DNA from 2 places in the Haladaptatus sp. R4 genome. Region 2 is predicted to be linked to the other one. Evidence: riboswitches for the same ligand, from Rfam matches in the RefSeq annotation. Region 2 holds a riboswitch; the other holds the start of a gene.
The links. Region 2 has a riboswitch for fluoride ahead of A4G99_RS00435 (hypothetical protein). Riboswitches for the same ligand answer to the same signal wherever they lie in the genome.

Region 1: another riboswitch for fluoride. It lies ahead of crcB (fluoride efflux transporter CrcB); the one in region 2 lies ahead of A4G99_RS00435 (hypothetical protein).

What each region holds. Positions count from the first base shown of each region.
Region 1 covers NZ_LWHG01000021.1:729,586-734,669, forward strand. Annotated here, with positions in the region: gene A4G99_RS13215 (Ig-like domain-containing protein) at 32-517, opposite strand; gene A4G99_RS13220 (ATP-binding protein) at 594-1,640, shown strand; fluoride riboswitch at 1,688-1,756, shown strand; gene crcB (fluoride efflux transporter CrcB) at 1,766-2,206, shown strand; gene crcB (fluoride efflux transporter CrcB) at 2,203-2,565, shown strand; gene A4G99_RS13235 (universal stress protein) at 2,567-2,998, opposite strand; partial or broken gene A4G99_RS13240 (RND family transporter) at 3,035-5,084, opposite strand, start outside.
Region 2 covers NZ_LWHG01000001.1:79,041-84,124, reverse strand. Annotated here, with positions in the region: gene A4G99_RS00440 (manganese-dependent inorganic pyrophosphatase) at 1-309, opposite strand, end outside; gene A4G99_RS00435 (hypothetical protein) at 428-1,858, opposite strand; fluoride riboswitch at 1,995-2,059, opposite strand; gene A4G99_RS00430 (alpha/beta hydrolase) at 2,166-3,152, opposite strand; partial or broken gene sod (superoxide dismutase) at 3,339-3,940, shown strand; gene A4G99_RS00420 (helix-turn-helix domain-containing protein) at 4,079-4,747, opposite strand; gene A4G99_RS00415 (PEP/pyruvate-binding domain-containing protein) at 4,847-5,084, shown strand, end outside.

The DNA.
Region 1 (5,084 bases), on a different contig from region 2:
CCGAGCGGGTTCACGGTCCATCACCCGTTTCCTATCCGGATACGACCAGTATTTTCGTGTTCCCTTGCTTGTCCTCGAACTTGCTTCCCGCGGGTGGTTTAATGTCGATTTCGAGCGTGCCATCGTCCTGATTTGGTCCCAATCCGGGACGTATCGACAGTGTCGCTTTCCCATCGTCATCCGTCGTCGCGGTCTGGATGTGTTTCAACGTGGCCGAATCGCCCTTGACGACGACTGTCGCCCCTGCGACGGGGTTGCCGTCCGAATCGATGACCGAGATATCGACCGAGTGATAACCCGGATGGACTACCTCGGGCGACGGTTTCGCGTCGAGTTCGCTCACCGTCAACCCGTGAAGCCCCGACAACATGTTCATCATCACCCCGAGACTGGCGACGCCGACGACGAGCGCGATGACAAGTCGAATCGGAAGCCCTTCGATAGCCCGCTCGTCCGACCGAAACGCCCGAGTCCCACGACGATGCTTCACCTGCCGTAGCCGCTGACGCACTGACATGGCCCGGAGTGGTTCCGGTTTGGAGTATAAACCCTCGGACGAAGGTTTATACCGGAGAGCGAAGCCAACACCCCACATGACCGACGTTTTGGGGCGAGCGGGCGACATGGATGTTTCGGGTGTTTCGGGTGTTTCGGGAAGGCTCGGCACCTATCGAGCCCGCGACGGCAGTGCAGGTGCGCCGGTTCGGATCGATTTGGACGGACCACACGCCACGCTGGTCGTCGGCAAGCGCGGGTACGGGAAGTCCTACACGCTCGGCGTGCTGATCGAGGAACTCGCGAAGACGGCGGGCGTCACCCCTGTCGTCGCCGACCCGATGGGGGCGTTCCGGACGTTTGCAGACGTCTCCGGATTCGACGTGGTCGAGAACCCTCGCGTGTCGGCGGACGCACTTTCCCCGCGTGCGTGGTGTGAGTTGCTCGGACTCGATCACGAGGATTCGGCCGGGTCGCTGGTGTGGCAGGCCGCCGCGAAGACGGGGTCGCTGGCCGGGATGCACGAATACGTCTCGGGCGCGGACGTCGCGCGGGCTACCCGCCGCACGGCCCGGAATCATCTCGCGCTCGCCGACTCGTGGGGCGTGTTTTCGCCCGATGGACTCGCCGCGACGGACTGCGTGGCGTCGGCGACGATACTGGACTGTTCGGTCTACGACGACGCGCCGATGAACGCCGTCGTTCGGGCGATTGCCGACGACCTGTATCGTTCCCAGGTCAGGGAATCGGTAGCGACGCTTCCGTGGCTGGTCGTCGACGAGGCGCACGCGTTCTTCGACGGAATCGCCGGGACGGCGCTCGAAACCATCCTGACTCGGGGTCGACGACCGGGCGTCAGTTTCGTCGCCGCGACCCAGCGTCCCGCTGCGCTTCCGGACGTGGCGGTTTCCCAGTCGGATCTGCTCGTGGCCCACCGACTGACTTCGCGGGGCGACCGGGAGGCGTTGGCTCGTGCTCGCCCGACGTACATGCACGGGTCGTTCGCCGACCGAATGTCCGAAACACCGGGAGAAGCCCTCGTCGTGGACGACGCGACGGAGAACGTCCACGAGATACGGATTCGGGAGCGAGACGTCGAACACGGCGGCGGGAGTCCAAGCGCGAGCGAATTCGCGAACCGGTAATATCCGGCTCCTTTCGAGTTCGTTAAGTGGATTCGGGAGGGAACAGTGACTAACCGGGCGATGGAGTCCGCCTCCCCCAACCGCCGAACACGTCGGCTGATGACTCCTTTTCGAGAGCGACAGATATGGGACGTACACATCCACTCCACACGTTAGAAGTTCTGCTATTGGTTGGCGTCGGCGGGTTTGCGGGGTCGAACCTCCGCTACTTCGTCAGCCTCGTCCAACCCGGCTTGACGGGGACGCTCATCGCGAACGTCGCCGGCAGTTTCGCACTGGGATTCATCCTGTACGAGGCCATCTACATGGGGTATCTGGCCGACCAAACCCACGTCGTGGTCGGCACCGGGTTCCTCTCATCGTTTACGACCTACAGCACGTTCGCGGTGCAGACGACGCAAGCGGCGTCGCCGCTCTGGATGATCGGCAACGTCGCGGCGAACTACGGGTTAGGACTGATGGGCGTCCTGCTCGGCCGGATGCTCGCCCGTAACGTCAACGGGAGGAGCAAGGAAGCGGAGAAGATGGCAGAGCAGGAAACGACGGAAACGGAGGTGCCGGAATGAGTTCGCTCGACCCCGCCCACATCGTCGGAACGGGCGGTGCGATAGGCGCGCTGTGCCGCCATTTCGTCGGCGAACGGATCGATGCCGACGAGTTCCCGATCGGAACGCTCACCGTGAACGTCGTGGGGAGCTTCGTCCTGGGTCTCGTGACGTTCCTCTCCCTCGGGAATCAACTCGCGCTCCTGCTCGGCACCGGTGCGTGTGGCTCGTTTACGACGTTCTCGTCGTTCTCCTTCGAGACGTTTCGGTTGTGGGAGACCGGCGAGCGATTCCGCGCGGCCACCAACGCCCTCGGCAACCTCGTCGGTGCCATCCTCGCTATCGCCCTCGCGTGGGGCGTCGCCCAACTGCTCGGCTAAGCTACGCCGTCACTCGGATCACGAGTACCGGCAGGTCGGTATTGCGGATGACTTTCTCGGTGACGCTCCCGTTCAGGAAGTGTTCGAGACCGGTTCGGGCGTGGGTCCCCATCACGATGACGTCGATTCCGTGTTCGTCCGCGTAGGAGAGGATTTCCTCGTGGGGAATCCCGCGCAGGAGTTCCGTTTCTAGCGGTACGTCCCGTTCGTCCGCCACCCGTGTTACGTCCGAAATCGCCGTTTCTCCCAGTTCCGTTCGGTCACGCTCGATGGTGAGCCATTTCGTGTCCGAAAGCGTGTTGTAATCCCGCGTATCGACGACGTACACCGAATGTACCCTCCCACCCGTAAACGACGCGAGGTCGAGTGCTTCCGTGATGGCGTCGGTAACCTCTGAACTACCATCGGTCGGGACGAGTATCTCGTCGTACATCCCGTTCTACCTTCGACGGGCAGGGAAATAACTGTTCTACAGGAAGTAGCGATACCAGACGACGATGACGGATGGCGTCAACAGGATCGCCGTGAGATACGAGTAGAAGATACTCAAAGCCGTCACGAGACCGAACTGACCGAGAACTGGCGTGATGGCGAGAACGAGAATACCCGTCCCGGCGACCGTCGTGAGCATACTGCCGGTCAGCGCACCGCCAGTGCCGCGGACGGTTCGGGTGAGGGCGTCGAACACGTCGGCGTCCGTCGGGCGTTCGGACGCGTCCGTTCCCTGTTCGAACTCGTCGGTAAACCGATGCACGACGTGGGCCGAGTAGTCGGTTCCCAACCCGAGCGCGATCGCGAGAACGGTCGCGGTGAGCGCGTTGAACGGGATGCCGAACAACCGCATCGTTCCGGCGAGGAGCGCGACGGCGACGACGCGGGAAGCAGGTTGATCACGCCGAAGGCCGCCCGCCCGACGAGCACGCGATAGACGAACGCGAGAAAGACGGCAGTCGCGATGAGCGCGGTGATGAGGCTCCTGAGAGCCGAGGCGAAGATGATCGACGCGACGGACTGGAATACGACGGTTTCGCCCGTCGCCGTCGCTTGGAGACGATATCGCCCCGCGAGGGTTCGGGCATCACGAGCGACCGCATCCTGTGACGCACCGCTTTTCGTCGAGTAGACGACCTGTGCGTGCCGCTGGTCGGCCGTGATGTACTGGAGTGCCTCGTCCCGTGCGGGCGACGACAGCAACCGATCGTAAATCGTGCCGAGGTTATCGTCCGGAACGCCGTCACCGTCGATGTCGTTCCGTTGGACGAGTCGGCGGAATTCGGATGATTGAGCGCTGTAGTTCCGGATAACGGTGATGATGCTCTCGGAACTCGCCTGTCGATCCCTCTGGACGAACGCCTTCGGCGGGTTGTGGTTCGCGTGCTGAATCGATTCCAGCGCGTAATCCTCGCGTAACGGCCCCCGAACGTACACCGTCACGGTGTCGCCCTGAACGGCGGCGAACTTCTCGTCCAGGAAGTTCGTCGTTTGGGTGACGGTGTACGTCCCCGGCGCGAACGGTTCCGGCAGCGATTGCAGATAGCTCGGCGTCTGTTCCGGCGGGAGGAAATCCTCGTTCGAGAAGGACGTACTGATGCCGGTGGCGTAGTACCCCGAAACGACCGTCACGAGCAGCGCGAACGCGAGAACGAACGGTGCACCGCGCCGAGCGAGCGTGACGCTGACTTGCAGGAGTCGCCCGAGTGCGGACCCTTCCTCGCCGAGCGGTCGTAAGCCGAACACGGGGAGGTCGTACCGGTACCGAAGTCGGTCGGTTTCGACCTTGGCCGCCGGGAGGAAGATTCCGAAGATGAGCGCCGTGACGACGATGCCTATCGCGGCGACCAGTCCGAACTCACGGATCGGTTGCAGGCGACTCGTGAGGTTCGACCCGAACCCCATCACGGTCGTTCCCGTGACGATGAAGAAGGCGACGAGCAGTTGGTCGGTCGTTCGTCGCATCGACCTCCCGATTCCCAGTCCGGTGACGCGCTCCTCCCGGTAGCGGTTGATGGCGTGAATGCCGTAGTCGATACCGACCGCAAGGAGCAAAGGTGGCACCGCAACGAGCAGTTGTGTGAACGGAATCCCGATCCAACCCATGAACCCCAGCGTCCAAACCACGGTCATCACCAGCGAGACGACTCCGAGCAGGAGGTCCAAGGGGTCACGATAGGCGAAGATCAGGAAGACGAGTATCAGGATCGCGGCCGCGGGCGTGACGATGATGAGCGAGTCGAACGTGACGCTCGACAGTTCCGAGGAGATGATACCGCTACCGAACACGCGGATGTCGCTATCGACGCTCCCGACGACGGATTCCGAGCGGAGTTGGATCCGCGTGAGCGGGTCGTTCGCGCTCGATTCGGCACCCGCTTGCTGTGAGAGTCCACGCGGAATTCGATGATCGACGACGGCGATCGTCGCCGAGGCCGAGGCCGCCCGTGGATTGAAGTCCTTGCTCAGAAGGGTTCGAAAACCGGGCGTTCCCGAGGCCCGTCGAACGGCGATTTCGATCTCCGTCG
Region 2 (5,084 bases):
TTTCACGTCGCCGATCCGATGGTGGTCCACGACTTCGACGACCTCAGCGTCGCGCGCTCCGGAGACGGTCTGACTGTACTCGTTGTGATCGACGAGGATCAATTGCTCCCCCTCCGCGTCTTCGAGGAGGGTCGGACTCTCGACGTCCCAGCGTTCTAGGACGAACTGGGTTTCGGGGTTCAGTTCACCGGCGCGTGCGGCTATCGCGTCCGTTCCTTGTGCCTGTTTCAACCCTGCGTAGGCGAGTGCAGAGCAGATCGTGTCGGTGTCTGGCTGTTGGTGACCGATGACGTAGGTCGATTCTGGCATATGGGTACATCGTTTCCCCAGTTGTATGAACGCTATTATCCTGGCGAGCCAAACGCTGGATCAAGTGACGTAATAAACACACATGCTATCGATGATGGCATCGCGGTCCCGAGTGAACTCACCGTTCACCGTTCGGAGCGTCGTCCGGGGGTAACGGCGTATATCTGCCCGAAAACCGCGCGATTGCGCGAAGCCACGCACGCTGTTCGGTACCCTTTCTTTCCGGGCGCACATCCCACGCTTGCTTGCGTTGTGCCTCCCGAAGCTCCCACTGGAGACGGGCCACTTTCGCCGCTTCGTCCGACCGGAGCAACGCCGCACTTTCGGGGGCCGGATTCCGTGCGAGCGCGTAACTACAGTGGTTCAGGCACAGTCCGTAGCCGTCCTCGAAGGCTCGCCGAAATCGGGGCTGTTCGAGCAACGCGAGGAGCAGTTCGACGGCACGGTCCCGTGCCGTCTCCATGCGGTCACAGACCGGACACCGAATCGGCCGCCGTATCGCTTCACGCGCTCGCGTCGTCCCATCATCGCGCAGACGAGGGACGAACCGTCGCAACGAGTCCACGTGAGCAAGTGTGGCGGATACGTCCTCCCGTGACTCGGGGTCATCATCGAGGAGTCGCATCGCCCGGGTGAGTCTGCTGGCGACCGGGTCCGACGCGGCGTCGGCGATGGCCATCGCGAGGTCTGTATCGCCGTACCGGACGCATCCCCAGACGTGTTCGCGACACGTCGGGAGCACGTCGTGTAGTTGGTCGCCGTCGCAATCGGCGTGTAGCAACCACGCGAGCCAGGTTTGCCACGCGCGACTGACTTCGAGACAGACCGGACACCCATCCCCCGAATCGAGCAAGGCTGTGAAGTCACCGACGGGGTCCCGAGTCCCGTTCGGGTCCACGTCCGGGGGCGGAAGCGCGGACGGGTGGATGTCGTGGCCGACCGTGAGTTGGAGCGCCGTTTCGAGTTCGGAGGGGAGGCTGGAATCGGTCGCCGTCGTCGGATTTTCCCGCATCGAGCGAACCGTCTCGCGAACGTCGTGGAACTGTCGCCGCTGAACGGGCAGGAGGGTGTGAAAGAGCGACGGCGAGACCGTCGCTGCCAGCGAGCGAAAGTGGGGAAAGCAGGCGATACCGGGGTCGCCGTACTCCGCCGCGCTGGTTTCGAGTCCGTGTGCGAGAAACGACACCGTCCGGTCCCCGGCGCGCTCGAACGAAGCACATGCTGGACAGGTCGCGAGTGACGACCACGTCGTCCGGTCGATTTCACCCGCTTCGAACCGTGAGAGGGTTCGTCGGCTGACGACTTCGTGAGCGGACGTCATCGGCGACCTGCTCCGTGAGGAGTCGGCGAGAGATTCACCGTGATCGACACAGAAGCCGAGCGAGTTCGTGAGCGCGTCGAGCAGTTCTCGTTGGTGGTATCGCTCCGCGATGAACCAGAATCGAAACTCCGCCTCGTGGTTTCGGAGGTGATCACAAACCGGGCATCCGTCGTGCGTGAGCGCCCGAAGGAGTTGACGCTCGCTGACCGTCGATGCTCGTTCTCCCACGGCTACTCACCGCCGTGAAACCGCGCATCCGACGAACGCCGTCGTTGATACTCCGTGCGGTGTGGCGTTCGGGATGGTACTCGCCAATCGATTCGACGACGATCCGCGTATGAAACTGGCATCATGATTTTGAACGACCTTCGCAGGGATCGTCAGCCAGTTTCGTGGCGGTTGAAGGAGGACCCCATCTCCCGCGATAGCGTCTCACTAGTGGGTTGCGAGGATCATAAGGAGTTCGACGGGATGAGTCACGTGGCCCCCGAAATCAGCTGATTCGCGTCGAATCGTTTCGGGGGTCGCCGTGGTCTCAGTCGAACGCGTCGCGGAGCGCTTTCCCGGCCCGCTGACGGACGTCCTTCGCCGCTTCGACGCCCGGAAACGGGTCGGCGAGGCGACGCATGTTGGCGAAGTCGTGAATCATGCCGTCGTAGTTGGTGTGATCGACGGAGACGCCGGCGTCGGACAGCGCCTCGGCGTAGGCGTACCCCTCGTCGCGGAGCGGGCCGTATCCGCAGGTGAATATGGTCGTCGGTGGCAGTTCCGAGAGAACCCGTTCCGTGGCGCGGAGTGGAGATGCACGCGGGTTCGCACCGTCGATGTCGTCCCGGAGGTAGTGGTTCCAGAACCACACCATCCCTCTCGCGGTCAGGAAGTAGCCGTCGGCGTTCTCCTCGTACGATTTCGTGTCGAAGGAGTGGTCGGTGACGGGATAGAACAACACCTGGTGCTCGATTTCGGGCGCATCGACTCCGTTCTCGACGGCCATCTGTGCGACGACGGTCGCCAAGTTGCCGCCCGCGCTCTCACCGACGACGGCTATCCCCTCGCCCGCTCCGATTTCGTCGGCGTTGTCGGCGGTCCATTTCGTCGCGAGATACGCGTCCTCGACGGCACCCGGGAAAGGGTGTTCCGGGCCGCATCGGTAGTCCACGGAGACGACGACGCAGTTCCCCTCGTTCGCGAGCGACCGCGCGACGCCGTCGTGGGTGTCGAGGTCACCGGCGACCCAGCCACCGCCGTGGAAGTAGACGGCCGCGGGAAGCGACTCGTCGGGAGCGGGGTCGTAGATTCGCACGCGGATGTCCCGGGCGTACGCCGGAATCTTTCGTTCGTCCACCGATTCGACCGACTCCGGCTCGACGTCGGGGGTGAACAGTCCACCGAGCAGTGCGCGGGCCTGTTCGGGCGAGAGCTGAGTCAAGTCGGGTGCACCCTCCTCGACCAGCGTGTCGAGAAGCGCCTGTGCATCGGAATCGAGTTCTTGAGCGCGTCGCTCTACAGTTGTGGTACTCATCGAATGCCGTATGCTACCGATGTGCATAATCCCGTTGGCCAGCCAACAGGAATGTTCTATTTCGGACCGGTTCGGAACGGTACTTTCGATATCGTCGCCGTCGCCACAATCGACAGATATCCTACTTGAATTCGTTACAGGAAATCCTCATACTACCACTGTACGTACCCGGATATGGAGATACAGATGAGCGATTACGAACTACCACCGCTCCCGTACGACTACGACGCACTCGAACCGCACATTTCCGAACAGGTGCTCACGTGGCACCACGACACCCATCATCAGGGCTACGTCAACGGCTGGAACAGCGCCGAGGAAACGCTCGCGGAGAACCGCGAATCCGACGACTTCTCGTCGTCCGCAGGTGCCATCCGGAACGTCACGCACAACGGCAGCGGACACGTCCTGCACGACCTGTTCTGGCAATCGATGAGTCCCGAGGGTGGCGACGCGCCCGAGGGCACGCTCGCCGACCGCATCGAGGAGGACTTCGGTTCCTACGATGCGTGGAAGGGCGAGTTCGAGGCCGCCGCGTCCGCCGCGGGTGGCTGGGCCCTCCTCGTTTACGACTCGTTCAGCAACCAACTACGAAACATCGTCGTGGACAAACACGACCAGGGCGCACTCTGGGGTAGCCACCCGATTCTCGCACTCGACGTGTGGGAGCACTCCTACTACTACGACTACGGTCCGGACGCGGCGACTTCATCGGCAACTTCTTCGAAGTCGTCGATTGGGAGGAACCCGCCGACCGCTACGAGCAGGCCGTCGAACTGTTCGAATAATACCGCTACGACGGATATCCCCAAACTACGGTAGGCATTCTCGCCGCCGACCACTTCCGTCGAAGTAGACGGCGGCGAAACGGGATTTTTGGGAGAAGCCGTCCGTTCGAACACGAATCGGACGGGACTCCCACCGTCTCAGCGTTCGAACTCCGACTGGAGAACGGCAGTAACGAGTTTTATTTCCGCTTTTTGGAGGTGCTCCGAAGCCGTGTTCGGCGCACAGTCGAGGCGAGCGGCCACGTCCTCGTGTGTCGCGCGCCGCGGTTGTTCGTAGTATCCGAGGTCGAACGCAGCCAGAAGCGCCTCCCGTTGTCGGTCGCTGAGCCCGGAGAGTGGCGTTTCGCGGCTTCTATCGAACTCCCCAATCGCGCTGATTTCGAGCGCGATTTCCGCCGGAAATTCGTCGACCGCACGCTGAAGAACGGCCGCGCTCCCTACGATTCGAGCGTGGACCCGTCCGTCGCGGTAGAGTAGCGGCTTTGCGACCACCAACCCCTCCCGCGAGATGGTTCCGACGAGTCCCTGCAACAGCGGAACGACGGTGGGTTCGAGCACGGCGAGGAGCGTAAATCTCCGCTCGGAAATCCGCGCCGTATCGACCGACCGCATACCGAGGACGTCGGCCGCTTCGTCCCGAAATCGCTCACGCTCACCGTCGACTTCCAACAGGGCGGTGACGGCGTCGTTGGAGAGGTTCCAGTCGTACAGGCGCGCTTCGTCCACGAACGACGACCGTGCGAGCAAATCGAAGATTTCCGGCGTTCGTTCCGGGTCCGGTGTGCCGGTGAGCCGAGCGTACTTCATACGGGACGCTATTCGCGATCACTTATATACTAGCCGACTATACACGGGAGAACGGTTTACAATTCATGACGCCAACAATCACTCAGATGTCCGATAACGGTGTCCGTCGAGGCGCGATTCGACGCGGAGTCCGTTGTCGATCCAACGAACGAGAAAACCAATGGACCACTCACAAGCGGATTCCGACAGCGCAGTGTTCACCCTCCCGTTCGACGACGGGACGCAATCGACGCCTCCGTAACGGGGGGGAAGGGTGCAAACCTCGCACGGCTCGTGGACGCGGGAATCGACGTCCCGGCGGGATTCTGCGTGACGACGGACGCGTATCGATCCCTCG